DNA from 3 places in the Citrobacter sp. C1 genome. Region 2 is predicted to be linked to each of the others. Evidence: predicted binding sites of a transcription regulator. Region 2 holds the regulator's gene; each other region holds the start of a gene.
What was found. Region 2 encodes LexA, which represses DNA repair genes until DNA is damaged. Its sites were predicted from a motif close to TNCTGTATGTACATACAGNA; they were not measured.
Positions count from the first base shown of each region.

Region 1 (10,385 bases), 1.2 Mb from region 2:
GGTGATGGGCGCGTGCCTGACGCAAATGCGCCAGGTGATGGACGTACTGTTAGTTGAAGCCAACGCTGTGTCGGACAACCCGCTGGTGTTTGCCGAAGAAGGGGATGTGATTTCCGGCGGTAACTTCCATGCCGAGCCGGTGGCGATGGCGGCGGATAATCTGGCGCTGGCGATCGCGGAAATTGGTGCGCTATCAGAGCGGCGTATTGCGCTGATGATGGATAAACACATGTCGCAGTTGCCGCCATTCCTGGTCAAAAATGGTGGGGTTAACTCTGGCTTTATGATTGCGCAGGTCACTGCCGCCGCGCTGGCCAGTGAAAACAAAGCGCTGGCACACCCGCACAGCGTAGACAGCCTGCCCACGTCGGCCAACCAGGAAGATCATGTTTCCATGGCACCTGCGGCTGGTCGCCGACTGTGGGAGATGGCGGCAAATACGCGCGGTGTGATAGCCGTGGAGTGGCTGGCGGCCTGTCAGGGGATCGATTTACGTGAAGGACTGACCTCAAGCCCGCTGCTGGAACAGGCGCGTCAGGCCTTGCGCGAACAGGTTTCACATTATACCCAGGACCGTTTTTTCGCTCCGGATATCGAGTGTGCGACCGAGCTGTTAGCGCAAGGAACGCTGTTGAAATTGTTGCCTGAATTTCTGTAGCAAATTGCCTGATGGCGACGCTGATGCGTCTTATCAGGCCTACGGTCTGCCTGGTAGGCCGGATGAGGCGAAGCCGACATCCGGCACTACGCTTAACTGAACATCGCGGTAATTGACGCGCTGGCGAGCGAATGGAAATGGACGTTAAATCCGACCATCGCGCCGCTGGCGCCCTCATCGACATCAAGACGCTCCACATCCAGCGCGTGAACCGTAAAGATATAGCGATGCGTTTCCCCTTTTGGCGGTGCCGCGCCGCCGTAGCCAGCTTTACCAAAGTCCGTGCGCGTTTGCAGCACGCCTTCCGGCAACGCAACCAATCCGGAGCCGTACCCTTGCGGCAGAACCCGGGTATCTGCAGGCAGGTTAACCACCACCCAGTGCCACCAGCCGGAGCCGGTTGGTGCATCAGGATCGTAACAGGTCACGACAAAACTTTTGGTCCCGGCGGGCACATCGTCCCACGCCAGATGCGGGGAAATATTGTCCCCGTCATACCCCATGCCGTTTAAAACGTGGCGATGCGGGAGTTTGTCCCCGTCGCGCAGATCGTTACTGATAAGTTTCATGCCGACTCCTCTCGTTAGCCAAAAAGTGTAGCCAGAAAACGCACAGTTTACCGCCGATTAATCGCTAAAAAATGTTGCATTGTGCACGGCGTCGTTCACCGCCTGGGTCAGACGACGCAGTTGCTCGGGCTGGATAATATACGGTGGCATCAGGTAGATAAGCTTGCCAAACGGTCTGACCCATACGCCCTGATCGACAAAGAACTTCTGCAACGCCGCCATCTTCACCGGGTGGGTGGTTTCTATCACGCCGATGGCACCGAGAACGCGCACGTCGGCGACATACGCCGAATCCGCCGCCGGTGCCAGTTCACGGCGCAGTTGCGCTTCGATTGCAGCCACCTGTGAGCGCCACTCGCCCGACTCCAGCAGAGACAAACTGGCGGAGGCGACGGCGCAGGCCAGCGGATTGCCCATAAACGTCGGACCGTGCATAAAGCAGCCCGCTTCGCCGTTACTGATGGTTTCCGCCACCTGGCGAGTGGTCAGGGTGGCAGAAAGGGTCATTGTCCCGCCGGTTAACGCTTTGCCGAGACATAAAATATCCGGTGTAATGTCGGCGTGTTCACAGGCAAATAGCTTACCGGTGCGGCCAAAGCCGGTGGCGATTTCGTCGGCAATCAGCAGAATACCTTCGCGATCGCACATCTTACGGATGCGCTTTAACCACTCGGGATGGTACATGCGCATGCCGCCTGCACCCTGAACGACAGGCTCCAGGATCACTGCCGCAATCTCGTGGCGATGGGCCGCCATCAGACGGGCAAAGGGCACCATATCCAGCTCATCCCACTCGCCGCCCATCCGGCTTTGCGGGGCTGGGGCGAACAGGTTTTCCGGCAGATACCCTTTCCACAGACTGTGCATTGAGTTGTCAGGATCGCAGACCGACATCGCCCCGAAGGTGTCACCGTGGTACCCGTTACGGAACGTCAGGAAACGCTGGCGAGATTCGCCTTTTGCCTGCCAGTACTGCAGCGCCATTTTCATCGCTACTTCCACGGCAACGGAGCCTGAGTCCGCGAGGAAAACGCATTCCAGTGGTTCTGGCGTCATGGCAACCAGCTGGCGGCACAGTGCAATGGCCGGGGCATGGGTAATGCCGCCAAACATCACGTGTGACATGGCGTCGATTTGCGTTTTCATCGCGGCGTTCAGCTGCGGGTGATTGTAACCGTGGATCGCCGCCCACCAGGACGACATCCCGTCAATCAGTCTCTCGCCGCTGGCTAAAATCAGTTCACAACCTTCAGCGCGCGCTACCGGATACACCGGCAGTGGGGAGGTCATCGAGGTGTAAGGGTGCCAGATATGGCGTTGGTCAAAGGCAAGATCGTCCGTTGTCATAATCGACTTGTAAACCAAATTAAAAAGATTTAGGTTTACGAGTCTACACGAAACTCAAAATGAAACGAACACCAATATGGCTCATTCTTCTCGCTGGACAATGTCGCAAGTTACCGAATTATTTGAAAAACCACTGCTGGATCTGCTGTTTGAAGCGCAACAGATCCACCGTCAGCACTTTGACCCGCAGCAGGTACAGGTCAGTACGTTGTTGTCGATAAAAACCGGCGCTTGTCCGGAAGACTGCAAATATTGCCCACAAAGTTCCCGCTATAAAACCGGTCTGGAAACCGAGCGTTTAATGGAAGTTGAGCAGGTACTGGACTCTGCGCGTAAGGCCAAACAAGCCGGTTCAACGCGTTTCTGCATGGGCGCGGCGTGGAAGAATCCACACGAGCGCGATATGCCTTACCTGGAACAAATGGTGCAGGGCGTGAAAGAACTGGGGCTGGAAGCCTGTATGACGTTGGGTACGCTGGACGAAACGCAGGCGCAGCGTCTGGCCAGCGCGGGTCTCGACTACTACAACCACAACCTCGACACCTCGCCGGAGTTTTACGGCAATATCATCACTACCCGTTCGTATCAGGAACGCCTGGATACGCTGGATAAAGTGCGTGAAGCCGGGATTAAAGTCTGCTCTGGCGGCATTGTCGGCTTAGGCGAAACGGTCACTGACCGCGCCGGGTTGCTGCTGCAGCTGGCAAACCTGCCCACTCCGCCGGAAAGCGTCCCCATCAATATGCTGGTGAAGGTGAAGGGCACGCCGCTGGCGGATAATGACGATGTGGATGCGTTTGATTTTATCCGCACCATCGCCGTGGCGCGCATCATGATGCCGACCTCGTATGTCCGTCTGTCTGCAGGACGCGAACAAATGAACGAACAGACCCAGGCCATGTGCTTTATGGCCGGGGCTAACTCGATTTTCTACGGCTGTAAACTGCTGACCACGCCGAACCCGAACGAAGATAAAGACCTGCTGCTGTTCCGCAAGCTGGGCCTGAATCCCCAGCAAACGGCGGTGCTGGCGGGCGATAACGAACAGCAGCAGCGTCTGGAACAGGCCCTGCGCACTCCAGACACTGACGATTACTACAACGCGGCAACTGTATGACCTGGCAGCAAAAAATTGACGATGCGCTGGCGGCGCGTCGTTCTGCCGATGCTCTGCGCCGTCGTCATGCGGTGATGCAGGGCGCCGGGCGTTGGTTGCAGGCAGATGGTCGTCAATATCTGAATTTTTCCAGTAACGATTACCTTGGGCTAAGCCACCATCCGCAGATCGTCTGTGCGTGGCAGCAAGGGGCCGACCGATTTGGCGTCGGCAGCGGCGGCTCAGGGCATGTCAGCGGTTATTCCATAGCGCATCAGGCGCTGGAAGACGAACTGGCACAATGGCTGGGCTATTCACGCGCGCTGCTGTTTACCTCCGGGTTTGCCGCCAATCAGGCGGTGATTGCCGCGCTGATGGGTAAACAGGATCGCATTGTTGCAGACCGACTCAGCCACGCTTCGCTGCTGGAGGCCGCCAGTCTGAGCCCGGCCATGCTGCGCCGCTTTACCCATAACGACACTCAGCATTTAGCTCGTCTGCTGGCGGCTCCCTGTCCGGGGCAACAGCTGGTGGTCACCGAAGGTGTATTCAGCATGGACGGCGACAGCGCGCCGCTGGCGCAAATCCACGCCGAGGCGCAGCGCCAGGAGGCGTGGCTGCTGGTGGATGATGCCCACGGTATTGGCGTCACCGGTGAGGAAGGACGCGGCTCGTGCTGGCAGCAGCAGGTCAAGCCCGAGCTGCTGGTGGTGACCTTCGGCAAAGGCTTTGGCGTCAGCGGGGCGGCCATTCTCTGCTCTGACAGCGTGGCCGATTATCTGCTGCAGTTTGCTCGCCATCTGATTTACAGCACCAGTATGCCCCCGGCGCAGGCTCAGGCGTTGCGCGCCGCGCTGGCGGTGATCCGCAGCCCTGAAGGCGACGAGCGCCGGGAAAAGCTGGCGATGCTTATCCAGCGTTTTCGTGCCGGTATGACGAACCCTGATTTGCTGCTGGCACAGTCAGACAGCGCCATTCAGCCACTGATCGTCGGCGATAACCAAAAAGCGTTGCAGCTGGCGCAGACGTTACGCGATCGGGGTTGCTGGGTGACGGCAATCCGGCCACCTACCGTGCCGGTTGGTACTGCCAGACTGCGACTGACGCTGACTCAGGCGCATGAAGCTCAGGATATCGACCGCTTGCTGGAGGTGCTGCATGACGCAGGTTGATAAGCAGGCCATTGCCGCCGCGTTCGGACGCGCTGCCTCCCACTACGAACAACACGCTGAATTACAGCGCCAAAGCGCCGATGCGTTACTGGCGCGGCTGGCGGGGCGGCAGTATGCCCGCGTGCTGGATGCCGGCTGCGGGCCAGGTCGTATGAGTCGCTACTGGCGAGAGCAGGGGAGCGAGGTCAGCGCCCTGGATTTGTCTGCGCCTATGCTAGCGCAAGCCCTGCGGCACGATGCGGCGCACCATTATCTGCTGGCTGATATTGAGGCCATTCCGCAAGATACCGCGACGTTTGACCTGGCCTGGAGCAATCTGGCCGTGCAATGGTGCGGCGATTTACGCCACGCATTAGGCGAACTCTACCGGGTCGTGCGCCCCGGCGGGACGGTGGCCTTCAGCACCCTGGCGCATGGCTCGATGCCGGAACTGCGTCAGGCGTGGCAGGCGGTGGATAACCGGGCGCACGCCAACCGTTTTTTACCCGTCGAACAGCTGGAAAACGCGCTGCACGGCTGGGAGGTTGAGTATCAGATGCAGGCCGTCACGCTGTGGTTTGACGATGCGCTGAGCGCCATGCGTTCGCTCAAAGGCATTGGCGCGACGCATTTGCATGAAGGTCGCGAACAGCGCGTGCTGACCCGCTCACAGCTGCAACAGTTACAGTTAGCCTGGCCCCAGCAGCAGGGGAAATACCCGCTGACGTACCATCTTTTTTGGGGAGTGATTCAACGTGACTAAAACGTATTTTGTCACCGGGACGGACACCGAGGTCGGTAAAACCATCGCCAGCTGTGCATTGTTACAGGCGGCAGGACAGTTGGGCTACCGGACCGTGGGCTACAAGCCGGTCGCCTCGGGCAGTGAAATGACGGCAGACGGCCTGCGTAACAGCGATGCCCTGGCGTTGCAGCGGAACAGTACGTTGGCAGTGGACTATGCGGCCATCAATCCGTATACCTTCGCCGAACCCACGTCACCGCATATTATCAGCGCCGATGAAGGGCGACCGATTCAGGCCCCGGTGATGTCTGCCGGTTTACGCGTCCTGGAGAAACAGGCCGATTGGGTGCTGGTAGAAGGGGCCGGGGGATGGTTGACCCCGCTTTCGCCGACGCTGAGCTTTGCCGACTGGGTGCAAACGGAACAATTGCCGGTGATTCTGGTGGTGGGCGTGAAGCTCGGCTGTATCAATCATGCCCTCCTGACCGCGCAGGCGATACGCCAGGCCGGGCTGACGCTGGTCGGCTGGGTTGCCAATGACGTAACCCCGCCAGGGAAGCGTCACGCTGAATACATGGCGACGCTGAGGCGCACACTTGCGGCACCGCTGCTGGGCGAGATCCCGTGGCTGTCAGCGACGCCGGAGCGGGCAGAGACCGGACGCTATATCGATCTGAGCACGCTGCCTTAGGCGCCATTCTGGTGCGGATAGGCTGCTGTGGCCTGCCCGTGTTAACGCCCTGGGCAGGCAAAAAAATGATGAAAATGCGAGCAGGATCTCGACTGCTCCAGCCCGCTTCGTTAGCTGATAAATATCAAAATTTAGCGATAATTTTTTTTTATTCGACCAAAAAAGGACATCGATACGTTTCTGCCAGGCGGCAGTCAGCACGGGCTGGAGACAGTTATCCACTATTCCTGTGGATAACCTTGTGCATTAGAGTTAGAAAACACTATGTAAGCGAGAGAAGACGCGGCCTGCGACTAAATTGCTGCGAAAGACGGCTTGAGGAAATAGTTATTCAAATACAGATTGTTAGATAAAAGCAATGGCTGTCGCGGAAGTGTCATCTGTTGCCATAAAACTTTCATCTCCTGGCTTGACAAATGTTAAAAAAGTCATAGGTCTGGGGATAACACATTTTTGCTGGTGTTTTATCTTGCCTGCGGTGAAATTTTAGCCCGCCGTGATGGGGGTTAAGGGGGCGTAACAGAAATATTGTGGTGTGTTACTGTTTTTTCATCCAGTATATTTTACTGGCAAAATCTACTGCTGCGAGTAAAATTAGACACCTGCCCGCCCATTGCTTCAGGTAGCTGCTCATGAGTAAACCGTTCAAACTGAATTCCGCTTTTAAACCCTCTGGCGATCAGCCTGAGGCGATTCGTCGCCTGGAAGAAGGGCTGGAGGATGGTCTGGCGCATCAGACGCTGCTGGGCGTAACGGGTTCGGGGAAAACGTTCACCATCGCCAACGTCATTGCGGACCTCCAGCGGCCAACCATGGTGCTGGCACCCAACAAGACGCTGGCGGCCCAGCTTTATGGCGAGATGAAAGAATTCTTCCCGGATAACGCGGTAGAGTATTTTGTCTCCTACTACGACTATTACCAGCCGGAAGCGTACGTACCGAGTTCTGATACATTCATCGAGAAAGATGCGTCGGTCAACGAACACATCGAGCAAATGCGACTGTCGGCGACCAAGGCGCTGCTGGAGCGTCGGGATGTCATTGTGGTGGCCTCGGTTTCCGCGATCTATGGTCTGGGCGACCCGGACCTGTATTTGAAAATGATGCTGCACCTGACGGTCGGCATGATCATCGACCAGCGCGCCATTTTGCGGCGGCTGGCGGAGCTGCAATATACCCGCAACGATCAGGCATTTCAGCGCGGGACGTTCCGTGTGCGCGGTGAAGTGATAGACATCTTCCCGGCAGAATCTGACGACATTGCGCTGCGCGTGGAGCTGTTTGATGAAGAAGTGGAGCGCCTGTCGCTGTTTGACCCGCTGACCGGGCAGGTTGAATCCAGCATTCCACGCTTTACCGTCTACCCTAAAACGCACTACGTTACGCCACGCGAACGCATTGTGCAGGCGATGGAAGACATTAAGGTCGAGCTTGCCGAGCGGCGTAAAAACCTGCTGGCGAACAACAAGTTGCTGGAAGAACAGCGCTTAAGCCAGCGTACGCAGTTCGATCTGGAGATGATGAACGAACTGGGCTACTGTTCGGGCATTGAAAACTATTCCCGCTATCTCTCCGGGCGCGGGCCTGGCGAGCCGCCGCCGACGCTGTTTGACTACCTGCCAGCCGATGGCCTGCTGGTGGTCGATGAATCCCACGTGACTATTCCGCAAATCGGCGGTATGTATCGCGGCGACCGGGCGCGAAAAGAGACGCTGGTCGAGTACGGTTTTCGTCTGCCGTCAGCACTGGATAACCGCCCGTTGAAGTTTGAAGAGTTTGAGGCGCTGGCCCCGCAAACCATCTATGTCTCCGCCACGCCGGGCAACTATGAGCTGGAGAAATCCGGCGATGACGTCGTTGATCAGGTAGTACGACCGACCGGCCTGCTGGATCCAGTGATTGAAGTGCGCCCGGTGGCAACACAGGTCGATGACCTGCTGTCTGAAATTCGTATCCGCGCGGCGATCAACGAACGTGTACTGGTGACGACGCTAACCAAGCGGATGGCGGAAGACCTCACGGAATACCTCGAAGAGCACGGCGAGCGGGTGCGTTATCTGCACTCGGACATCGACACCGTGGAGCGTATGGAAATCATTCGTGACCTGCGTCTGGGCGAGTTTGACGTACTGGTGGGTATAAACCTGTTACGAGAAGGTCTGGACATGCCTGAGGTCTCTCTGGTGGCGATTCTGGACGCCGACAAAGAAGGGTTCCTGCGTTCTGAGCGATCGCTGATCCAGACTATCGGCCGTGCGGCACGTAACATCAACGGTAAAGCGATCCTCTACGGCGATAAAATTACGGCCTCAATGGCAAAGGCGATCGGCGAAACCGAACGGCGTCGTGAGAAGCAGCATCAGTACAACGAAGAGCATGGTATTACGCCGCAGGGGCTGAACAAGAAGGTGGTCGACATTCTGGCGCTGGGGCAAAATATTGCCAAGACCAAAGCCAAGGGCCGAGGCAAGTCGCGTTCCGGCGCGAAGTCCGAGGTGGTTGAATTGGATATGACGCCGAAGGCGCTGCAGCAGAAAATCCATGAACTGGAAGGGCAGATGATGAAGCACGCGCAGAACCTGGAGTTTGAAGAAGCTGCTCAAATCCGCGATCAGCTGCACCAGCTGCGCGAGCTGTTTATCGCGGCATCGTAAGTGGGTGCCGGATGCGGGATAAATCCCTTATCCGGCCTACGGGATAGAGCGCGTTGGTAGGCCTGATAAGCGCAGCACATCAGGCAGTGTTTGGTGCCGGATGGCGGAACAGAACGCTTCGGTAGGCCTGATAAGCGTAGCGCCATCAGGCAATTCCACCTAGCCTAACGCTTGCACCGCTTTTTCCAGCGCGTCGTGCAACAGCTGACGGTCGTGGCGATACGGAATATCGCTGGCTTCCAGCACGTCCTGAATCACGATGCGGTCACTCACGGCTGAAGCATCGACTTTTGGCCCGACAACCACCGCATCAATCACTTTTTTCCCGACGTATTGTTCGATGATCGCCAGCTTATCGTTAAGCGTCAGACTGGCGGCAGGCAGGCTTAATTCACGCCCCAGATTGCCGATGTATACCATTGGAGCCGGTGTGCGACGTAAGGCCTGCGCCAGTTCGTCGAGCAGCAGGATAGGCATCAGGCTGGTGTAAAAACTGCCCGGCCCAATCAGAATCAAATCGGCTTCAGCGATAGCCTCTACCGCTTCGCGCGTGGTCGGCACCTTTGGCGACAGCATCAGTTCCTGAGGTGGGATAGTGAGCTGATCGATATTCACCTCGCCATAAATCTCATGTCCCTGATCGTCGATAGCCATTAAATCGACCGGCAGCTCGGACATCGGAATTAAATGCGCGTCAACTTTCAACAGACTGCGAATTAAATTGATCGCTTCCAGAGGCCGTACGCTGAGGTGATCTAATGCCTTTAACATCAGATTTCCGAGGTTATGCCCGGAAAGTTCGCCATTACCGCCAAAACGATACTCAAACATCGCGGATGCGACGCTGGGCTGGGTAATTAACTGGTTCAGACAGTTACGCATATCTCCCCAGGCAATACCTCCCTCGGAGCGGCGAATTCGACCGGTAGAGCCGCCGTTATCGGTGGTGGTGACAATGCCCGTCAGGCGTGAACCTAAAGGAGAAAGTGAAGAGAGGACGCGTCCCAATCCATGCCCTCCGCCGAGAGCGACAACGCGATCCAGATCCGCCAACGTGCGAGTGCGCATAGTTATTCCTGATATCAATTGATCGCCGTTACAGTAGCGTAAATTACGGGTTTTCAGCAATTATCTGGCGGTGTTGTGTGAAAATAAATTTAGGCGATCTACCTCTTTTTGACGACATCCACCTGATAGCAAGATGATGTATATCAATGCAAAACTGTGATTTTTGCTTATTCTGTAGCGAAATTGCACGATCATGTCGCTATGCATAGGATTATATAGCGAAAGTGTACATGGCAAAACTGTTATTTACACGCTAGTATCGGCATAACCAACATGTACTCGACGTATGACGAGTATAAACACTCTAGCCTCTGCACCTGGGTCAAATGATACGGTGCTTTGGCCGTGACAAGGCTTACATCAGATTGTCACCAGGGCGCAGGAAGAAATGACTCCGCCTCCCGTA
Region 1 is NZ_CP115035.1:3,487,803-3,498,187, reverse strand. It holds gene hutH (histidine ammonia-lyase) at 1-658, shown strand, start outside; gene IB214_RS16945 (kinase inhibitor) at 751-1,227, opposite strand; gene bioA (adenosylmethionine--8-amino-7-oxononanoate transaminase) at 1,285-2,574, opposite strand; gene bioB (biotin synthase BioB) at 2,651-3,691, shown strand; gene bioF (8-amino-7-oxononanoate synthase) at 3,688-4,842, shown strand; gene bioC (malonyl-ACP O-methyltransferase BioC) at 4,829-5,584, shown strand; gene bioD (dethiobiotin synthase) at 5,577-6,257, shown strand; gene uvrB (excinuclease ABC subunit UvrB) at 6,890-8,911, shown strand; gene yvcK (uridine diphosphate-N-acetylglucosamine-binding protein YvcK) at 9,071-9,979, opposite strand; molybdenum cofactor riboswitch at 10,268-10,385, shown strand, end outside.
Region 1: uvrB (excinuclease ABC subunit UvrB) is a predicted target of LexA. The motif match lies at 6,797-6,816, and genes of this name have one in related genera.

Region 2 (10,385 bases):
TCGCTCAGGTAACGACGCCACTGACGCGCGCCCGGAATGCCCTGGAACAGCCCCAGCATATGGCGGGTAATATGTCCCAGATACGTTCCCTGGCTCAGTTCCCGTTCAATATACGGGTACATGGCGCGCACCACGGCAACAGGGTCCACGTCAGCACCCGTTGAACCGAAAATTTCGCGATCCACGGATGCCAGAATACCGGGGTTCTGATAGGCTTCACGTCCCACCATCACGCCATCCATATGTTCAAGGTGCGCTTTCGCTTCTTCCAGCGATTTAATGCCGCCGTTGATCGACATGGTCAACTGCGGGAAATCACGCTTCAGCTGGTACACGCGGGCGTAATCCAGCGGTGGGATTTCACGGTTTTCTTTCGGGCTCAGCCCGGACAACCAGGCCTTGCGCGCATGAATGATAAACATCTCACATTCTCCTTTGCCGGAGACCGTGTTGATGAAATCACACAGAAATTCGTAGCTGTCCTGGTCATCAATGCCAATACGGGTTTTGACCGTCACCGGAATCGATACCACATCACGCATCGCCTTGATGCAGTCGGCAACCAGCTGCGCATTGCCCATCAGGCAGGCACCAAACATCCCGTTTTGTACGCGATCAGAGGGACAGCCCACGTTGAGGTTTATCTCGTCATAGCCCCGTGCTTCCGCCAGCTTCGCACACTGTGCCAACGCGGCCGGGTCGCTACCACCAAGCTGTAAGGCTATCGGATGCTCTTCGTCGCTATACGCCAGATAGTCGCCTTTACCATGAATGATTGCCCCGGTGGTTACCATCTCCGTATAGAGCAGCGTCTGGCTGGACAGTAAGCGCAAAAAGTAGCGGCAGTGTCTGTCCGTCCAGTCGAGCATCGGCGCGATAGAAAAACGATGTGCAGGGAAAGCGGTGGACTGAGATTCAGGCAGCATGGCGAATAATTAAGCATCCGGTTAAAAAAGGGGCGCCACTATAGCATAGACCGCGACGATAGTGAGCCACATCGTCACGGCCCCCCTCATGCTATTTCGATCCGGGTTTACCGTCGTGGGAACCAAAAAACTGTGGTGGATGGTCAACCCAGCGATCCTCGCGCGTGGCCGCATACACCGGATTCAGTGGGTAATAGATACGATTGAATTTTTTATTTGCCTCGCCGACGACCAGCAGTCGCACCTCTTCACTGGTGTTATTGATAAAGGTGTGACACACGCCGGTTCCCGCTGGAAATCCGACGCTGTCCCCCGGTTCCAGCTTCCATAAATAGCCGTTAATCCAGGCCTCCGGATACCCTTCCAGCACGTAGATAAACTCTTCTTCATCGCTTTCGGCGTGAGGGTACGAGGTGCGACGGCCCGGAGGCAGGCGTTCATGGTGAATACCGAGGCGACCCAAGCCCAGCTTACGAGCAAGCGGTGCGCCGATAGAAAACAGCTCATCACTTCCGGGATAGGTAGCGTCGTCAGCCCCCTCCACCTCACGCCAGTGGCGAATACAATCCGGTCTTTTCATTTTATATTTTCCAGTATTGCGATGCGTCAGGTATAGCACACCACGGCTGATCTCGGCGTTTTATGCAGAACATGATAAAGTAAGGGATTAACCTTCCACGCAAATCGAGGCGCAAAAATGGAAAGAACCCCTACGCAGGAGTTGCTGGCTCACGCTGAAAAACTCTGTGCGCAACGTAACGTGCGACTCACGCCGCAACGCCTCGAAGTGCTGCGCCTGATGAGCCTCCAGGAAGGGGCAATCAGCGCATATGACCTGCTGGATTTATTACGGGAAACTGAACCACAGGCTAAACCGCCTACCGTCTATCGTGCGCTCGATTTTCTGCTCGAACAAGGTTTTGTCCACAAGGTAGAATCCACCAACAGCTACGTGCTTTGCCATTTGTTTGATCAGCCCACCCACAGCTCCGCGATGTTCATTTGTGACCGCTGCGGCGTGGTGAAAGAAGAGTGTGCGGAGGGCGTGGAAGACATCATGCATACGCTGGCGGCCAAGATGGGCTTTGCCCTACGTCATAACGTAATTGAAGCGCATGGCCTGTGCCAGGTCTGTGTGGAAGTTGAAGCCTGCCGTCATCCTGGCGACTGCCAGCATGATCACACGATTCAGGTAAAAAAGAAGGTCGGGCGTTAAGCGAGAGAACGTACATCCTTGTACATTCAGGCGGGAGGGGATAATTACCAACGGTAGTCGTTGCGGGTTTCCCAATCCTTCACTTCTTTCTCCGCCTGATCTTTCGCATAACCGTAACGTTCCTGGACTTTACCCACCAGTTGGTCACGCTTACCTTCAATGACCGTCATATCATCATCGGTCAGTTTGCCCCATTGCTCTTTCACTTTACCTTTCAACTGCTTCCAGTTACCACCGACTTCGTCTTTATTCATCATCAAATCCTCATCGTTAGGTTGTGAATAGCGAGAGTGCTGCGTCCAGACACGCTATGTTTTTGCTGGACGTGAGAATAAGTGTAGTCAGTGATTCTGAGTTCTATTTATTATTCGGAATTTTTAACCATACGAGTCAGGAAAACCAGGTGCCATTTCGCCAGTGACGCCGCCAGATAAAAGCCAGCGAGAGTCCGCGCAGCGCCAGAAAAACGGCGAGTGCCAGCCACAAACCGTGGTTGCCTAACAGCGGTAACGTGAATAAGGTTAAGCCGAATCCCGCAGCGGCAACGGCCATACTGTTACGCATTTCCGCAGCACGCGTTGCGCCAATAAACATGCCGTCCAACAGGTAACACCAGACGCCCACCAGCGGTAACACCACCTGCCAGATAAGGTAACGATCGGCCAGCTGCTGAATCTGCGGTAGTGAGGTCAACGATGCAATAATGTGCTCGCCAAACAGGGCATAGATCAGTGAAAAAAGGATCGCCACAATGCCCGACTGTCGACACGCCGCGCGCCAGACATCCAACAGTTGGCTGCCATCCCGGGCACCATAAGCCTGACCAGAGTGCGCTTCCACGGCATAGGCAAATCCGTCCAGCGCATAGGCGGTGAAGGTCAACAGGGTCATCAGAACGGCGTTGACCGCAATAATATCGCCCCCGAGACGCGCCCCGAGTACCGTAATCGCACCAAAACACAGCTGCAGCAACAGCGAACGCAGCATGATGTCGCGGTTAAGCGCCATCAGACGGCGGAAGTTTCCGCGCCATGCCTGTTTCAGCATCATGAGCGAAACACCGCGCAGGTGGAGAACCTTGCGCACCATCAGCAGGCCAATCAGCAACGTGGCATATTCGGCAATCACCGTCGCCAGCGCGGCGCCCTGCACGTTCATATGCAGCCCCATCACCAGCCATATATCGAGCACAATGTTGAGGATATTGCCGACAATCAACAGGATCACCGGTGCTCGCGCGTACTGAACGCCCAGCAGCCAGCCAAGCAGTACCAGGTTCGCCAGCGAGGCAGGCGCGCTGAGCCAACGGATTTCAAGGAAGCGCCTGGCCTGTTCCAGTACCGCTTCGCTCCCCCCCACGATGTGTAACGCCAGATCGATAATCGGCGTACGAAATAGCGCAATTGCCGCCCCCGCCCCCAAAGCCAGAATCAGCGGCTGCACCAGTGCTCGGGCCAACGCCTGCGGATTTTTTGCGCCAAATGCCTGAGCCGTCAGCCCGGTGGTACTCATGCGTAGAAAGAGCAGCAGCATAAAGAGAAAACTGGTTGCCGTCGCACCCACTGCGACGCCACCCAAATAGACCGGGCTATCCAGATGACCAATCACAGCCGTATCCACCAGTCCCAGCAGGGGAACGGTGATATTGGAGAAAATCATTGGCAGGGCAAGGTGCCAGAGTGCTTTATCAGAGGAGGTAAAAAAAGGCATACAGGAGAGCCTGAGAAGACGTTAGAGATACTGGAAAAAATCGTACAGGCCCGGTAAACAGAGTGCCACCGGGCACGTTGCCGGATGACGACGTAAACGTCTTATCCGGCCTACAGGAAATCAACAGACCGTTACAGCCATTCACCGTTACGGATAACGCCGACGGCCAGTCCTTCAATGGTGAAGTTCTGCTCACGCAGGTCGACAACGATCGGTTTGAACTCGCTGTTTTCTGGCAGAAGCTCGACTTTATTTCCCTGTTTTTTCAGACGTTTAACCGTCACTTCATCATCAATGCGGGCAACAACCACCTGGCCGTTACGCACGTCCTGTGTCTTATGCACTGCCAGCAGATCGCCATCCATAATACCAATGTCTTTCATTGACATACCGCTGACGCGCAGCAGGAAATCAGCATTAGGTTTGAACAGGGATGGATCAACCTGATAGTGGCCTTCGATGTGCTGTTGCGCCAGCAGCGGCTCACCTGCAGCAACGCGACCTACAAGCGGTAATCCTACCTCTTCTTCATGCAACAGACGAATACCACGCGATGCACCAGAGACGATTTCGAGCACCCCTTTACGCGCCAGCGCTTTAAGGTGTTCTTCAGCCGCGTTTGGGGAACGGAATCCCAAACGCTGCGCGATCTCCGCACGCGTCGGTGGCATACCTGTCTGGCTGATGTGATCCCGAATGAGATCAAACACCTCTTGCTGCCTGGCCGTTAACGCTTTCATTCCGCCCCCTGGGTGTATATACAGTTATGCTGTGAGTATATACAGCTAAAGGCGATTTTGGAACCGCAAACTGCACAAAAAACAGGAGATTTATGAAGTTGTGGAATCCTTATCGAAAATGGGACCACAACAGGATGCCCCAGGTGATCAGGGCGACAAAAATAGACAGCAGAACAGCCGCCGACCCCATATCTTTCGCTCGACCGGAAAGTTCGTGATGCTCCGATCCAATACGGTCGACCACTGCTTCAATAGCGCTGTTTAAGATTTCAACGATCATCACCAGCATTACTGAACCAATCAACAACACACGGGTAATGGCGTCGACGTCCAGCCAGCAGGCGATGGCGACGCCCAGCAGTACGGCAACGCTTTCCTGACGAAATGCCGCTTCATTTATCCATGCGGCGCGAAAACCTTTCCACGAGTAGCCAGCAGCTTTGATAATTCGGGTGAATCCAGTGGTATTATTGGCCATCAAAAGAACCTTTTTACATTATTAGCGTCAATGTCATTGTAACGTTACCCCGTTTGTTTCAGGGTGTGGCAAAGCAGCGCGAAGTATGACGGGATACACCAGAAATTCACTAAACTTTCTGATATCCTTGCAGCGCATTTGCATTATTAACCAGAGGCTTTACATCGTTTATGTCCGGCTGGCCACGAATTTACTACAAATTACTGAATTTACCATTAAGCGTCCTGGTAAAAAGCAAGTCTATTCCGGCAGAACCTGCCCCGGAGTTGGGACTCGATACGTCTCGTCCCATTATGTACGTCCTACCGTACAACTCAAAAGCAGACTTGCTGACGCTACGTGCCCAATGTTTGGCGCACGATCTTCCCGATCCCCTGGAACCGCTGGAGATAGACGGGACTTTACTGCCGCGCTACGTGTTTATTCACGGCGGTCCGCGTGTGTTCACCTATTACACGCCAAAAGAAGAGTCCATCAAGCTGTTCCATAACTATCTCGATCTGCATCGCAGCAATCCTGACCTGGATGTGCAGATGGTGCCGGTTTCGGTGATGTTTGGCCGCGCGCCTGGCCGCGAAAAAGGTGAAGTCAACCCGCCGCTGCGCATGCTGAACGGCGTACAGAAATTCTTCGCCGTTTCCTGGCTCGGTCGCGACAGTTTTGTCCGTTTCTCGCCGTCGGTCTCTCTGCGCCGCATGGCAGACGAACACGGTACGGATAAAATCATCGCTCAGAAACTGGCGCGCGTGGCGCGTATGCACTTTGCCCGTCAGCGTTTAGCTGCTGTTGGCCCGCGCCTCCCTGCCCGCCAGGATCTGTTTAATAAGCTGCTGGCCTCAAAAGCAATCGCCCGTGCGGTAGAAGATGAAGCCCGCAGTAAAAAAATCTCCCACGAAAAAGCGCAGCAAAATGCCATTGCGCTGATGGAAGAGATCGCCGCCAACTTCTCCTACGAGATGATCCGCCTGACTGACCGTATTCTGGGATTCACCTGGAACCGACTGTATCAGGGTATTAACGTTCACAATGCAGAACGCGTTCGCCAACTGGCCCACGACGGGCATGAAATTGTCTATGTCCCCTGCCACCGCAGCCATATGGATTACATGCTGCTGTCGTACGTTCTGTATCACCAGGGGCTGGTTCCTCCGCACATTGCGGCCGGGATCAACCTGAACTTCTGGCCGGCTGGCCCGATTTTCCGCCGCCTGGGTGCGTTCTTTATTCGTCGTACCTTCAAGGGCAATAAGCTCTATTCCACCGTATTCCGCGAATACCTCGGCGAGTTGTTCAGCCGCGGTTATTCGGTTGAGTACTTTGTCGAAGGTGGGCGCTCACGTACCGGTCGTTTGCTGGATCCGAAAACCGGCACGCTATCGATGACCATCCAGGCAATGCTGCGCGGCGGTACGCGTCCTATCACCCTGGTGCCGATTTACATTGGCTACGAGCACGTGATGGAAGTCGGCACCTACGCGAAAGAACTGCGTGGCGCGACAAAAGAGAAAGAGAGCCTGCCGCAGATGCTGCGTGGCTTAAGCAAGCTGCGTAATCTGGGTCAGGGCTACGTCAACTTTGGCGAACCGATGCCATTGATGACCTACCTCAATCAGCACGTGCCGGAGTGGCGTGAGTCTATCGATCCTATCGAGTCGATTCGCCCTGCCTGGCTGACGCCGACGGTCAATAACATTGCCGCCGATCTGATGGTGCGCATTAACAACGCCGGTGCGGCCAACGCCATGAACCTGTGCTGTACCGCGCTACTTGCATCCCGCCAGCGTTCCCTGACCCGCGAGCAGTTAACTGAGCAGCTTGATTGCTACCTCAGCCTGCTGCGTAACGTACCGTATGCATCAGATGCAACGGTTCCGACGCAGAGTGCCAGTGAGCTTATCGATCACGCCCTGCAGATGAACAAGTTTGAGGTCGAGAAAGATACCATCGGTGACATCATCATTCTGCCGCGCGAGCAGGCGGTATTGATGACTTACTACCGCAACAATATTGCGCATATGCTGGTACTGCCGTCACTGATGGCGGCGATTGTGACTCAGCATCGCCGGATTTCACGCGTCGCATTGCAGCAACATATTGATGCACTGTATCCGATGCTGAAAGCCGAGCTGTTCCTGCGCTGGGAGCGCGATGAGCTTACAGGGGTGATCGACGAACTGGCTGGAGAAATGCAGCGTCAGGGTCTGATTACGTTGCAAAACGATGAGCTGCAAATCAACCCGGCACGCTCCCGCACGCTACAGCTGCTGGCCGCAGGTGCGCGTGAGACTCTGCAGCGCTACGCCATCACCTTCTGGCTGTTGAGCGCGAATCCGTCGATCAACCGCGGTACGCTGGAGAAAGAGAGCCGCACCGTCGCTCAACGTCTTTCCGTACTGCACGGTATCAACGCACCGGAATTCTTCGATAAAGCGGTGTTCAGTTCCCTGGTGCTGACCCTGCGTGACGAAGGCTACATCAGCGACACCGGAGATGCCGAGCCGGAAGAGACGATGAAGATTTACCAGATGCTGGCCGAACTGGTGACGTCGGATGTCCGTCTGACCATCGAGAGCGCCACTCAGGGTGAGTAAGCATAAAAAAACCGGTCGAAATGACCGGTTTTTTTTTATCGCAGACTAAAACTCAAAGATGCCAGTAACTCATCGCAAGGCCTAAGAACAACACCAGGCCCACGTAGTTGTTATTCATAAATGCTTTAAAGCAGGCATCCCGCTCGCGGTTAACGATCAGCTTCTGCTGATACACAAACAGCGCCCCTGCTACCAGCAAAGACCAGTAATAGCCCAGCGCCAGTCCGTTCAGCCAGCCCACCAGCGCCATCAGCACCAGTACGCCCACTTGCAGAAGACCAATAATCAGTTTGTCGTTTTGGCCGAACAGGATAGCGGTCGATTTAATGCCAATCTTCAGGTCATCATCGCGGTCGACCATCGCATATTGGGTGTCATAAGCCACTGCCCAGAGAATATTGGCCAGAAACATCAACCAGCAGCTGAGCGGTACCGACTCGCTCACGGCGGCAAACGCCATCGGGATAGACCAGCCAAACGCCGCACCCAGCACCACCTGCGGCAGGTGCGTATAGCGCTTCATGAAGGGATAAACCCACGCCAGCGCCAACGCGGCAATCGACAACAAAATGGTCATCGTGTTGAGCGTCAGGACCAGCAAGAAGGCGAGCAACACCAGCACAACAAACAACGTGCGGGCTTCTTTCTCCGTCACGGCACCGCTTGGCAGCGGTCGGTTCGCGGTGCGTTTCACATGACCGTCAAATTTGCGGTCAGCATAATCATTCACCACGCATCCGGCGGCGCGCATTAACCAGACGCCAGCCACAAACACCGCCAGGATCCACAATTGCGGAACCCCAGGGGTCGCCACCCACAACGCCCACAGCGTTGGCCAGAGCAGCAGTAAGGCGCCGATTGGCTTATCCGTACGCATCAAGCGGTGAAACGCCAGCAGCTTATTCTGCGTCAGACTCCACTCCATCTTTATCTTCCTCTCAGTACAACGGCGATGCAGGTAAAAAAAGCTCGGTAAGCATCAGTGGCTTACCGCTCAGCCGCAGGCGGGAACGACGCCCCCACAGCTCTGCATCGCGGCCAATCTCAATAAAATCTCGGGTCAATGTCGATGACGTAAACAGGTAGCGCCCGAGCGGGGTTTTCCCCAGATTTTGCAAGGCCAGTTCAGGGCCACACAATGTCGATTCCGGCACCACGGTGCGCCCGGCAAGCCAGGGTTCACCATCCGCGCAGAGCAGGATTTCACGTAACCAATAGCGGGATTCTGTCGGCAGCAGCGTCAGTTCTTCGGCCACCTCATTTTGCCCAACAAATCCTTCTCGTATCAACGTTACGCTGACCTGCTTTCCCTGCTGCTCAAAACGTTGGGTCATGGAGTCTTCCAGTAACAACCAGTCAAGCAGTTGGGGGTCCAGCGTCGGGATCGCATCAAAATAACGCAGCGCACGCAGTTGCGTTAACGCAGGGTGTGGCATGCCTTACTCTCCGATTTATCACGTTCAGGCATTGTATCGCAGAAAAGGCATTACGGGGTGAGCAAACATGATTAAGTGATCGGCGGAGCAACACAAGCATAACAAGTAGCATGGAAGGATAAAAAAAGGTGCGCCAGGAGACGCACCAGTTGTTGCAAAATCAGCAATGTGGGGAGACGGTTACCCCTTGCCTTTTACACTGCTGATAAAGGTGGAACGGGCAGATTTGGATCCCAGACGTTCAGCTTCATCAAGCAGCTTCAGCGCTTTATCGACATCGCCTTTCGCCACAGCATCCTTAATCGCCTGGTTAAAATAGCTTTCCGTGTCGTTCAGCATCGGCTCGCTTTTCTGCGGGGCTGGTGCGGCGACCGGGGCAGCTGCCACCGCAGCCGGAGCCGCATAGGCCGCTGCTGGTGCGGCAGTATTGCCCACCGTCACCGGTCCCGGACCGGATGAGCCAAACAGCGGCCCGACCAGCACGCTGGAGGAGGAGCTGGTTTTGACTTTTAGTTTCAGCAAGCCATCTGTGGTATGACGAGCGATCGGATCCGGGATATCCGGCACGGCGTTACCCACGCCCTTGGCATAGGCTTTTGCCGGGTCAAGCAGAGTCGTGGTCTGCTGGAGATCTTTCTCGGTGGTGAAGACCAGAACATAGAGCTTCTGCTGGCCCAGCGCTGGCGTCAGGCGCATGACCCCTTCCAGGCGATCCGCGCTCATCACGCCGGGCTCCTGATAGGTGAAATAGCTGCTGGGGAAGAAAGCAGATGGCGTCATGTTCTGATCAAGAATCAGGACGTTTGGCGCAAATACGCTGGTTTGTTTGTTCACTTCACTGGAGAGCGTCAGGGTCAGCTCACCAATATTGGCCGGTACGCTATAGGCGGCAACCGGACCGCTAATTCCCGCTACGTCCAGACGCTGACCGGCGGTCGCAAGCTGTGTGGACTGTACCTTAGATTGATCAACAGGCGTCCAGGCTAATTGTTGCAGTGCGGCAGTGGGGATTGCGGGTGCGCCGGTGGTGTTCTGCGGCACAAAATTCACATCGGCCAGGCTGATGCCGGGCGCACTGGCAAATAACCCTGCAGATAAACAAAGGGCAACGAGACTTTTCTTCATTTTCATTGTTATCACCTCAGATAGCATGGGTTCAGCGGTGGCCAGGCAATAGCGCGCTAAACCTTAAGTAAGAGGGGCTTACGCCCCTCTTTCGGTCTTTACGTCAGGTTAATGCTGGATTACCACCAGATTTCCATCTGGGCGCCGAAGGACCACTCGTCGC
Region 2 is NZ_CP115035.1:4,676,478-4,686,862, forward strand. It holds gene dusA (tRNA dihydrouridine(20/20a) synthase DusA) at 1-926, opposite strand, end outside; gene IB214_RS22405 (cupin domain-containing protein) at 1,018-1,506, opposite strand; gene zur (zinc uptake transcriptional repressor Zur) at 1,624-2,142, shown strand; gene IB214_RS22415 (CsbD family protein) at 2,187-2,396, opposite strand; gene dinF (MATE family efflux transporter DinF) at 2,533-3,852, opposite strand; gene lexA (transcriptional repressor LexA) at 3,984-4,592, opposite strand; gene IB214_RS22430 (diacylglycerol kinase) at 4,702-5,070, opposite strand; gene plsB (glycerol-3-phosphate 1-O-acyltransferase PlsB) at 5,241-7,661, shown strand; gene ubiA (4-hydroxybenzoate octaprenyltransferase) at 7,714-8,586, opposite strand; gene ubiC (chorismate lyase) at 8,600-9,097, opposite strand; gene malM (maltose operon protein MalM) at 9,278-10,228, opposite strand; gene IB214_RS22455 (maltoporin) at 10,342-10,385, opposite strand, start outside.

Region 3 (10,385 bases), 1.4 Mb from region 2:
GCCTGGCATCACCGGATCGCCAATAAAATGGCAACCGAAGAACCACAGGTCCGGGTTGATATCCAGTTCAGCTTCAACATAACCTTTGTCAAAGTTGCCACCGGTTTCGGTCATCTTGATGACACGGTCCATCATCAGCATGCTTGGTGCAGGCAGTTGTGGGCCTTTTGCGCCAAACAGCTCACCGCGACCAGAGGCAAGAAGGTCTTCTTTTGTATAGGATTCGCGTTTATCTACCATGTTCTCTGTAAGCCTTATCTTATTGAAGCACGCAGGATAGCTAACACGTGTACGCTGAACAAGTCCGATCAGTTCGGAATAATCCAGTTCAGCCAACGCAGCGGCCATGGAAAACGGTGACGACCTTCCTGTTGCGTTGCCGCAGCAATACGCTCCTGGATAGTTTGCATCAACGTTGTTTGGCCTTCGCCATCCCACACCAAATTTAACAACAGTGGCAACGCATCGGTCACGTCATCCACCGCCCAAATAGTGAACTTTTCTTCTTCAACGGCCTGTAACAGGGCTGGCGGTAGGCTCAGGTGCCTGACGTTGGCTGAAGGGATAATCACGCCCTGCGTACCGGTTAATTCACGCTGCTGGCAGATAGTGAAGAAACCTTCAATTTTCTCGTTCAGGCCACCGACAGGTTGCGCCCGGCCAAACTGATCGACAGAACCGGTAATCGCGATGCTTTGATTGACAGGAACATCGGCAAGGGCGCTAATTAATGCGCACAGTTCAGCCATGGATGCGCTGTCTCCATCTACTTCGCTGTAGGATTGCTCGAAGGTTAGCGAGGCAGAGAAGGGGATTTGCTGTTCGAGCTGCAGTTCCGACATCAGGAACGCCTGCATGATCATCATACCCTTGGCATGAATATTTCCGCCCAGTTCGGCTTTACGCTCAACATCGGTAAATTCGCCATCGCCAATATGCACAACGCAGCTGATACGAGAAGGTTCACCAAACGCGCGAGGATGCCCTGGAAACTCAATCACCGACAGCGCGTTTATTTGTCCAATTTGCTCGCCTTCCGTCTCGATAAGGATCTGCTCTTGCAGGATCTCATCCTGCATGCGTTCGGCCAGGAAACCTTCCCGCCATTCGCGTTGCGCCAGCATCAGACCCAGCTGTTCTGCGCTGCAGGTTTCGCCTTCACAAAGGGGGGCCACTTCCTTGAACTGGCGGATGATCCACAGCGGATTAAGCGGTAATGTCGCCTGATCGCCGGTATAACGAACGGCCTCACGCACCAGCGTTTGCCAGGCGTCAGGGGCGGGATAGGGAAGATTGTTGCGTATGGCGGTATGCGTGACCCACTGACACCACTGGGTCATGGTTTCAGCATCCACTATCTGCAGATTATCTTCAAACTCGCTGTAAATTGCCTGTTCAGCTAATTCTGGTTCCATTTCCTGGAAATCGGCCAGCGACTCACGCTCACCGACTAACACCACTTTCAGTTTCAGCGGCATAGACGGTACGGAGACAGGAAGTGGACGAGATTCGTCGAAAGCTACCCAGTCAAAGCGCTCGTGGCTGACAATGGCTTTCAGGCGCATCCACAGCAGGGGTTGAGCCAATAGGGTGCGTAATGAGATAACCAGCACGCCCCCGTTTGCCTGATGCACCAGTCCCGGTTGCAGCGTAATTTCACCATTGAACTGACGCAAACAGCCAAACAGTTGTTCGGCTTCAACCCAGTCAGCATTGACTACCTGAGTTAAGGTCGCAAAATTGTCTTCTGCGTGCTGTGCTGCACGGTAACGGATAGTGTGCCCAGAGATGTCGTAATGACCTCCGGTTAAGCTTCCGGCATCCGTATGTAATGAGCGCGCAGCCGTGGCGATAAGATTGAGATACTCAAGCTCTTCCGGCGCTTTCACCAGCATAAAGGAGGACGTCGCCCATTGCTGAAGCAGTTGCTCAAGCGCAAATTGTAAGCGTGGTTGAGTATCACTGAGTAAGGTATCGGTTTCGTCAGTGACGTGCGGCTGTGCAAATATTTCCTGATAACTGTCAGTATCAGGAACCAGATCACGCCATGCAAGTTTCGTAATGGTCAAAGTTGATGTTTTTTAGTCTGTTGTAAAAAACGAGATTATACCGTAACCGTCAGCACTGCACACGTGGAATGCACCGCTAAACGGGGATGATGACGCGCGACAGTTCACAGGCTGGATATTCTTTTCTTCAGATGCCCAAAAAGCTGATATTCTGATAAGAGTTACACGGTAACATTGAGATCGCAATGAAATATCAACAACTTGAAAATCTTGAAAGCGGCTGGAAATGGAAGTATCTGGTGAAAAAGCATCGTGAAGGGGAGTTGATTACCCGTTACGTGGAAGCCAGCGCTGCCGAAGAAGCCGTTGATTTATTGCTAACCCTCGAAAATGAACCGGTTCGGGTGAATACCTGGATTGAAGAACACATGAATGCCGCGCTGCAAAATCGTATGAAGCAAACCATACGCGCGAGGCGTAAGCGGCACTTTAATGCAGAGCATCAGCATACGCGTAAGAAATCTATCGATCTGGAGTTCATGGTTTGGCAGCGCTTAGCAGGGCTTGCGCAGCGGCGTGGAAAAACGCTTTCTGAAACCATCGTGCAGCTGATTGAAGACGCTGAGCATAAAGAGAAGTACGCGAACAAAATGTCCACATTGAAGCAGGATTTACAAGCGCTGCTGGGAAAAGAATAGCCTGATGTCGGCTTCGGTGTGCTGAGCACCCACGTTTTTATGGTGAACCACAGGTGAAAAAAAACCCCGCATCGCGGGGTTTTTTATTAGACGAGAACTTAAGCCTGAGGCTGAGTTACAACGTCTTTGATGCCTTTAACTTCGATCTCAACACGACGATCCGGAGCCAGGCAGTCGATCAGTGCAGCGCGAGCTTTCACGTTGTCACAGGTGTTGCCAGTAACTGGGTTAGATTCGCCCATGCCACGTGCAGAGATTTTGTCAGAAGGAATACCTTTAGAGATCAGGTAATCAACAACGGACTGAGCACGTTTCTCAGACAGGCTCTGGTTGTAAGCGTCAGAACCGATACGGTCAGTGAAGCCCAGAACCACAACGGAACCGTCTTTCGGATCCAGGTTGCTCAGCTGGCTGTACATCTGATCCAGAGCCTGCTGGCCTTCTGGTTTCAGAGTCGCTTTGTTGAAGTTGAACAGAACGTCAGACTTCAGAGTGAAGTGCTTGGTCTGTACTTCTGGAGCCGGAGCCGGAGCTACAACTACTGGAGCTGCTTCTTCCTGCTGGCCGAAACGGTAAGAAACACCAACGCTCAACAGGCCGTTATCCGGACGACCACCAACGGTGTTCGCGTCACCGATGTTGTTGGTCCACTGGTATTCCAGACGGGTAGCGATTTCAGGAGTAATTGCATACTCTACGCCGCCAGCGAATACTGGGGATACGCCAGTGTCGTGGTCTTTGAAGCCATTGCTGCTTTTAGCGTCTGCACGCCAAACCATACCACCCAGACGGGTATAAACGTCCAGATCGTCAGTGATTGGGTAACCCAGTTTAGCGGTCAGCTGAACGCCCTGAGCTTTGAAAGCGCCGTTTTGATTAGTAGCGTCGGCAGTGCCTTTGTACGGCATACGACCTAACCAGTCGTAACCCATTTCAAAACCAACGTACGGGTTAACCTGATAACCACCGAACGCACCAGCACCCAGTTGGCTTTCGTGGGTCGGGCCGGTGTTGTTGATCTGGTTGTTGCCTACGTCATGGAACTGAGACCAGCCCATTTTAGCACCAGCGTACCAGGTGTTATCTTTCGGAGCGGCCTGCGCCACGGTAGCGAAACCAGCCAGTGCCACTGCAATTGCGATAGCTGTCTTTTTCATTTTTTGCGCCTCGTTATCATCCAAAATTCGCCATGACTATCTCCAGAGAGATAACACGGTTAAATCCTTCACCCGGGGATCAGTTCAATAGTTACTCTACCGATATCTGCGGCTTAAGCCGAGCACCCCTGGCGATGTAAAGTCTACAACGTAGTTGAAAACTTACAAGTGTGAACTCTGTCAGGCATATGAAAAAAAAAGGCTTGTATACACAATATTTAACATTTATGGCTGATAAATTGAACGGAAAACTTCTCTACAACCGCTTCTGACAGGCGTTCACACAAAATATGCGTTATATCTCAATGGCTGATTGAGGGATGAAAAAAAATTCCAGGATTAATCCTAATTTTACTTAATGATACAAATTCGAGTGAATTTTTAGCCCGGAATGCTGTCTCCCCGCAAGTGCCTGAGCGCGAACAGGACGCATAATAAATCCCATTGCATTCCCTTCATCTGCAGCTTTCACCAGTTCTGCATGTTCATCTTCTGTTAATTCTTCAGTCAGCCAGCCGATAACCACGCTGTAATTGCCGGTGCGCAGCGCGCGAACCATCGATTCTAACGTGTGGCAGGGAGAGAGTTGACTAATTTGCATAACTTTCGTTAATGGAAGCCCCGCTGATTGCACCCATTCACGGCTCAGCTTTTGTTGTGGCGTAAGCCAGAGCTGCCAGCGTGATTGCTGTCCTAACTGCTGAAGCAGGGGTAATAGCAGTAATTGCGTCATCATGGGCTGGTCCTCGCGATAGACCACTTCACTGATAAGCCCGGCAGTCGCATTTTCTGAAGAAACGCGCGCACTATTGCTTGATGTTGAAGAGAACGACGAAGAACGATTTGCGTAGCCTGAAGTGTACATAATCAATCCAGCCCTGTGAGTTACTGTATGGATATACAGTAACCCTGCTATCACTAAAGATCAACCTTATTTTCGGAAACAGACTCGCAATTTTTAGCCGTCGTGGCGGGAAATATAAAATTCATCTTGCCCCTTGGGGCTAAGTTGCCTATCGTCGTCATTAACGGATCTGTTACTGGAAATCATTCCATTATCTTATGATTTAAAAGGACTTTTATGAAAAACCTCTCTTATGCCAGGATCTATAAATCACAAGAATATTTGGCCTCTTTAGGTACAATTAGCTACCGCTCTTTATTTGGCAGTTATAGCCTGACGGTGGGCGATACGGTCTTTGCAATGGTTGCCGACGGTGAGTTATACCTGCGGGCCTGTGAGCAAAGCGTACAGTACTGTGTCAAACATTCCCCGGTCTGGTTGACGTTTATGAAGCGGGGACGTCCCGTGATACTCAACTATTATCAAGTTAATGATGCGCTGTGGCGAAACCATCCGCAGTTGGTGTCTTTATCACGATATTCGCTGGATGCCGCAGTAAAAGAAAAGCAGACGCGTGTTTCGCAACACCGGTTACGGGAACTGCCGAACATTTCCTTTCATCTGGAGACCCTACTGAGTGAAGCCGGGATTAACGATGAGAGTACATTACGCACCCTGGGTGCTCAAATGTGTTGGCTAAAGCTTTTGCAAATTAACCCATCGCTGACAGTGAAAATTCTTTATGCGCTTGAGGGTGCAATCAGTGGGATACATGAAGCTGCACTCCCGACGGTTCGCCGCCGGGAGTTGGTTGAGTGGGTGAGTTCACTTAAGCCTGAACCGGGTTACTAATGGGTAATGCCGCGATTTGTTGCTGTAACCGACTGATTTCTGGTAACAGCGCAATCAATAATCCAACCTGTTGTACGACCAGCGGTTCTTTGGTGTCCTGGCTCGGTTCAAGATGTTGAATCCGTTGTTTAAGACTTTCCAGAGCCTGGTATACGCGCTGCTCGTCAGCGGGTTGATGATGAAGCGCATCATCAACATAGCAGACCGCGTCGTCCAGTAATGCCAGGACTTCCGGGTTAGTCAGCTGTTCCCGGTGAGCGCCGAGAGCGGAAATATAGCTGGTGAAGGTATGGTTGAGGCACAGCAAACGGAATGCCATTTCGCGCGTTTGGGCTGTAACATCTGGTTCACTCGACATGTTCGACACCACGGAAGCAAGCTCCGCATCACGGTTATGTGCATCACGGCGGGCAATTCGGTATGCCAGACGGTTATCACGGCCCTGATGATATTGCTCAAGGATAGCGTCCAGATAGCGGCAGTTAGCATCCGTTGCTCGTTCGATGACCCGTGGTAAATTACGAAAACGCCAGTCTGGCCAGATAAAACTGACGGCAGCCCAGGCAATCGCACAGCCGATCAGCGTATCGATGACTCGCGGCAGTGCGACCTCGAACCCTTCTCCCAGCAGGTTAAAGCATAATAATACCAGCAGGGTGATAAATATGGTCGCATGGGCATACTGTACGTTGCGAAAGGCGAAAAAGAGCACGCCGGTAATCACCAACAGGATGAGCTGCCCTTCCAGAGAGGGGACGAACCACAAAATGGGTAAACCAATCGCTATTCCGACTAAGGTACCAATAATTCTCAGGGCCAGGCGATGTCGGGTGGCGTTGTAGTTTGGCTGACAGACAAACAGACTGGTTAGCAGGATCCAGTATCCATGGTTCATACCGGTTATCTGGATGATGGCGTATCCGACACAGAGCACCAACGACATGCGGATAGCATGGCGAAATAGGGCTGACTCGGGGGTGAAGTTACGGCTCAGACGCAACCAGATATCGGTGAACCCATGTGGGCTGTCATCGGCAAGCTGATTTTCGGACTCATTGCGCGAAATGACCTGCGCCTGCTCGGACTCAATTGTTGCCAATTGTGCGTCGATAGCACGCAGGTTAGCGAGCAAAAATCCCAATGTTTTAAGCAAGTCTGCAGGCGCACCATTAACACGCATGCGCTCAAGTGCGGCATCGATATGGGTGAAAACGCGCTCAAAATGTGGGTCATGTTGGTAGGGTGTGCGCAATAAAATACAGCGTGACAGCTGCATACAGGCTTGCCCCTGCATAGACATCAGGCGCTGGAAGCGAAACATCACGTCGCTGTGACGGAAGTGATCGCGTAGCGTTTGGTATTGAATATGCGAAGAGCTTGCGCGTTCGTGTATATCCTGCGCCACAAAATAGTAGTGTAACGTGCGACGTGTTCCCCGTTGCCCACGGTCACCGCGCAGGCGGGTTAGCAACGACACTTTGGTTTGGTTTAGCGTCGCCATCAGTTGCCCATTGGCCAGCGCTAAATCGTAGAGCGGTGCCTGGCTTTCATCTTCAATGTCGGGATCAAACAGACGGGATTTCAGCTCCAGATAGTGCGCTAACTGCTCATAGCTGCGCGCCAAATTATCCTGCAATGGACGGATTGGGAACAGGAGATGTCCGGTCAATGTCAGCAGGTTGTACCAGATAGCCCCGGCGAGCAGTAGTATCGGCTGCTGATACCACTGATCGTACAGTGACGTGCCCAGCATGGTGTAAATAGCGATAAGCAATGCGCCGAAGGCAATCGTCGCATAGCGCTGGCCTAATCCGCCAAGCAGAATAAAGCCGCTGGTTGAAAGCGTTAATCCAATGGCAAACAGCCACGGCCATGGGAAGAGAAGCTCGACGGACGCTGAGGCAATAAAAAAACAGATCAGCGTAATGATCAAATTGCGCAAGCGACCAGCTAGACGATCGTCGAGGTCGGTTAACGCGGCGGCCACCATGCCCAGCGTCAGTGGGATAGTCAGCTTGACGTCGCCCAGCCACCAGGGCAGCGCGGTGGTGCCACAAAGTGCAATAAAAATTCGCACGTAGTACAGCCAGGTGCTGTTCCAGGTATAGCGTTTGAGCAGAGGACTTAACATAAAGGCCATCAGTCCTGGTTATTCAAAGCGGCGACGCGCATTGGCTTCACGTGCTGCGCGGGCAGTTTCTACCGAGACCACGCGCCGACCGACGGGCCAGAGTGCAATTGCGGCGATCTTAAAGTTAGCAATCCCCACCGGAATACCAATAATCGTGATGCACTGGGCAATACCGGAGACAATATGCATCAGGCACAGCCACCAGCCGAAGAAAATCAGCCAAAAAATATTCAGTAATGTTCCGCCGGTGTTCAGAAGAACATTTTTACCTGCCGGGTTGAGTTCATCAACATGAATGGCTTCGTTGCCATAGGGAAACAGAGAAAGGCGCGTTATCTCCCAGCATGAGCGGGTTAATGGCAGGGTAAAAATAAGCACGATACTGACCAGCGTTGCCAGTAACCAGGCTAAGGTGGTGGCGAACCCCCCGAGCACAAAATTTAAAATATTCAGAACTGTACGCATAAACTCTCGGTTAACTCTGGTTTTTGGTGAATTCGGCAATTGTAACGTTTTTTTGGGCTGGAGCACGTTTTCTCTGGCGGTTACACTGATAAGTAAACCTCTTCGTGTGGATCCGCTTAAGCCTTATGGAACTGAAAGCTACTTCTATTGGAAAACGTCTGGCGCAACACCCGTACGATCGGGCCGTTATTCTTAATGCCGGGATTAAAGTTTCCGGCGATCGTCACGAGTATCTTATTCCATTCAATCAATTACTGGCTATTCATTGCAAACGGGGTCTCGTATGGGGGGAACTCGAATTTGTGCTCCCGGGCGATAAGGTTGTGCGACTGCATGGGACGGAATGGGCAGAAACTCAGCGTTTTCATCGCCATCTCAACATGCTTTGGCAGCAGTGGAGCCAGGAAATGAGCGAGGTCGCCGCCACGGTTTTGCAGGAGCAGCTCGAGACGATTGCGGCCCGTACCCATGAAAATAAATGGCTGACACGCAACCAAACGGCAGGCCTGCAACAGCAAATCCGTCGCGCTTTCGCGGCGCTGCCGTTGCCGGTTGAAAGGCTGGAGGAGTTTGACAACTGTCGCGAGGCAATACGCCAGTGTCAGGCATGGTTGCAGGATATTGAAGCCTGCCGGTTACAGCATAATCAAGCCTATACCGACGCAATGCTGACAGATCACGCCGAGTTCTTCCAGCAGATTGAATCTTCGCCGCTGAATCCGGCTCAGGCCCGGGCGGTGGTTAACGGTGAGCAATCGTTACTCGTGCTTGCGGGTGCGGGAAGTGGCAAAACATCTGTGCTGGTGGCACGTGCAGGTTGGCTACTGGCAAAGGGAGACGCGGTGGCCGAACAAATTCTGCTGCTGGCGTTTGGTCGCAAAGCGGCCGAGGAAATGGATGAGCGGATTCGTGAGCGACTGCATACAGAAGACATCACCGCCAGGACGTTTCACTCGCTGGCGCTGCACATCATTCAGCAGGGCAGTAAAAAGGTCCCAACGGTAAGCAAGCTTGAAAACGATACCCCCGCGCGCCATAAACTTTTTATTACCGCCTGGCGTCAGCAGTGTAGTGAGAAAAAGGCGCAGGCCAAAGGCTGGCGGCAATGGTTAGAAGAAGAGATGCAGTGGTCAGTACCTGAAGGTAATTTTTGGGATGATGAAAAACTGCAGCGTCGCCTGGCCCCGAGACTGGATCGTTGGGTTAGCCTGATGCGTATGCACGGGGGGGCGCAAGCGGAAATGATTGCCAATGCGCCGGAGGACATTCGCGATCTATTCAGTAAACGTATCAAGCTCATGGCGCCGTTGCTTAAGGCATGGAAGAGCGCCCTGAAAGAAGAAAACGCCGTTGATTTTTCCGGGCTAATTCATCAGGCCATCGTCATTCTGCAAAAGGGGCGTTTTATCAGCCCGTGGAAACATATTCTGGTTGATGAGTTTCAGGACATTTCCCCCCAGCGCGCAGCGTTGCTGGCTGCGTTGCGACAGCAAAATTCACAGACCACCTTGTTTGCTGTAGGAGACGATTGGCAGGCTATTTATCGCTTTAGTGGCGCACAGCTTTCGTTAACTACTGCCTTCCATCACACCTTTGGCGAGGGCGATCGCTGCGATTTGGATACCACTTACCGCTTCAATAGCCGTATTGGAGAGGTAGCCAACGGTTTTATTCAGCAAAACCCGCATCAACTTGCAAAACCGCTTAACAGCCTGACGGTTGGTGACAAAAAAGCGGTGACGCTGTTGGATGAAAGCCAGCTGGATGCGCTGCTGGATAAGCTGTCTGGTTTTGCGAAAGCCGAGGAGCGAATTCTGGTACTGGCGCGCTATCATCATCTGAAACCTGCCAGCCTGGAGAAGGCGGCGACCCGTTGGCCCAAGCTACAGCTTGAGTTTATGACTATCCATGCCAGTAAAGGGCAGCAGGCGGATTACGTCATTATTGTCGGGCTTCATGACGGTAATGATGGTTTCCCGGCACCGGCCCGCGAGTCAATTATGGAGGAGGCGCTGCTGCCGGCGGTAGAAGATTTTCCTGATGCAGAAGAGAGACGCTTGCTTTACGTGGCGCTTACGCGTGCACGGCATCGGGTATGGCTGCTGTTTAATAAAGACGCGCCGTCGTGTTTTGTCGATGAGCTTAAACAGCGGGATGTGCCAGTTAGCCGTAAACCTTGAAAGCAGGCGGCGACAGCCGCCTGCTGGCTATTATTTGAGGCGCTCAGCC
Region 3 is NZ_CP115035.1:3,308,663-3,319,047, reverse strand. It holds gene fabA (bifunctional 3-hydroxydecanoyl-ACP dehydratase/trans-2-decenoyl-ACP isomerase) at 1-240, opposite strand, end outside; gene IB214_RS16175 (Lon protease family protein) at 309-2,069, opposite strand; gene matP (macrodomain Ter protein MatP) at 2,255-2,707, shown strand; gene ompA (porin OmpA) at 2,806-3,864, opposite strand; gene sulA (SOS-induced cell division inhibitor SulA) at 4,220-4,729, opposite strand; gene IB214_RS16155 (TfoX/Sxy family DNA transformation protein) at 4,946-5,560, shown strand; gene yccS (YccS family putative transporter) at 5,538-7,691, opposite strand; gene IB214_RS16145 (YccF domain-containing protein) at 7,710-8,156, opposite strand; gene helD (DNA helicase IV) at 8,282-10,336, shown strand; gene mgsA (methylglyoxal synthase) at 10,367-10,385, opposite strand, start outside.
Region 3: sulA (SOS-induced cell division inhibitor SulA) is a predicted target of LexA. The motif match lies at 4,751-4,770, and genes of this name have one in related genera.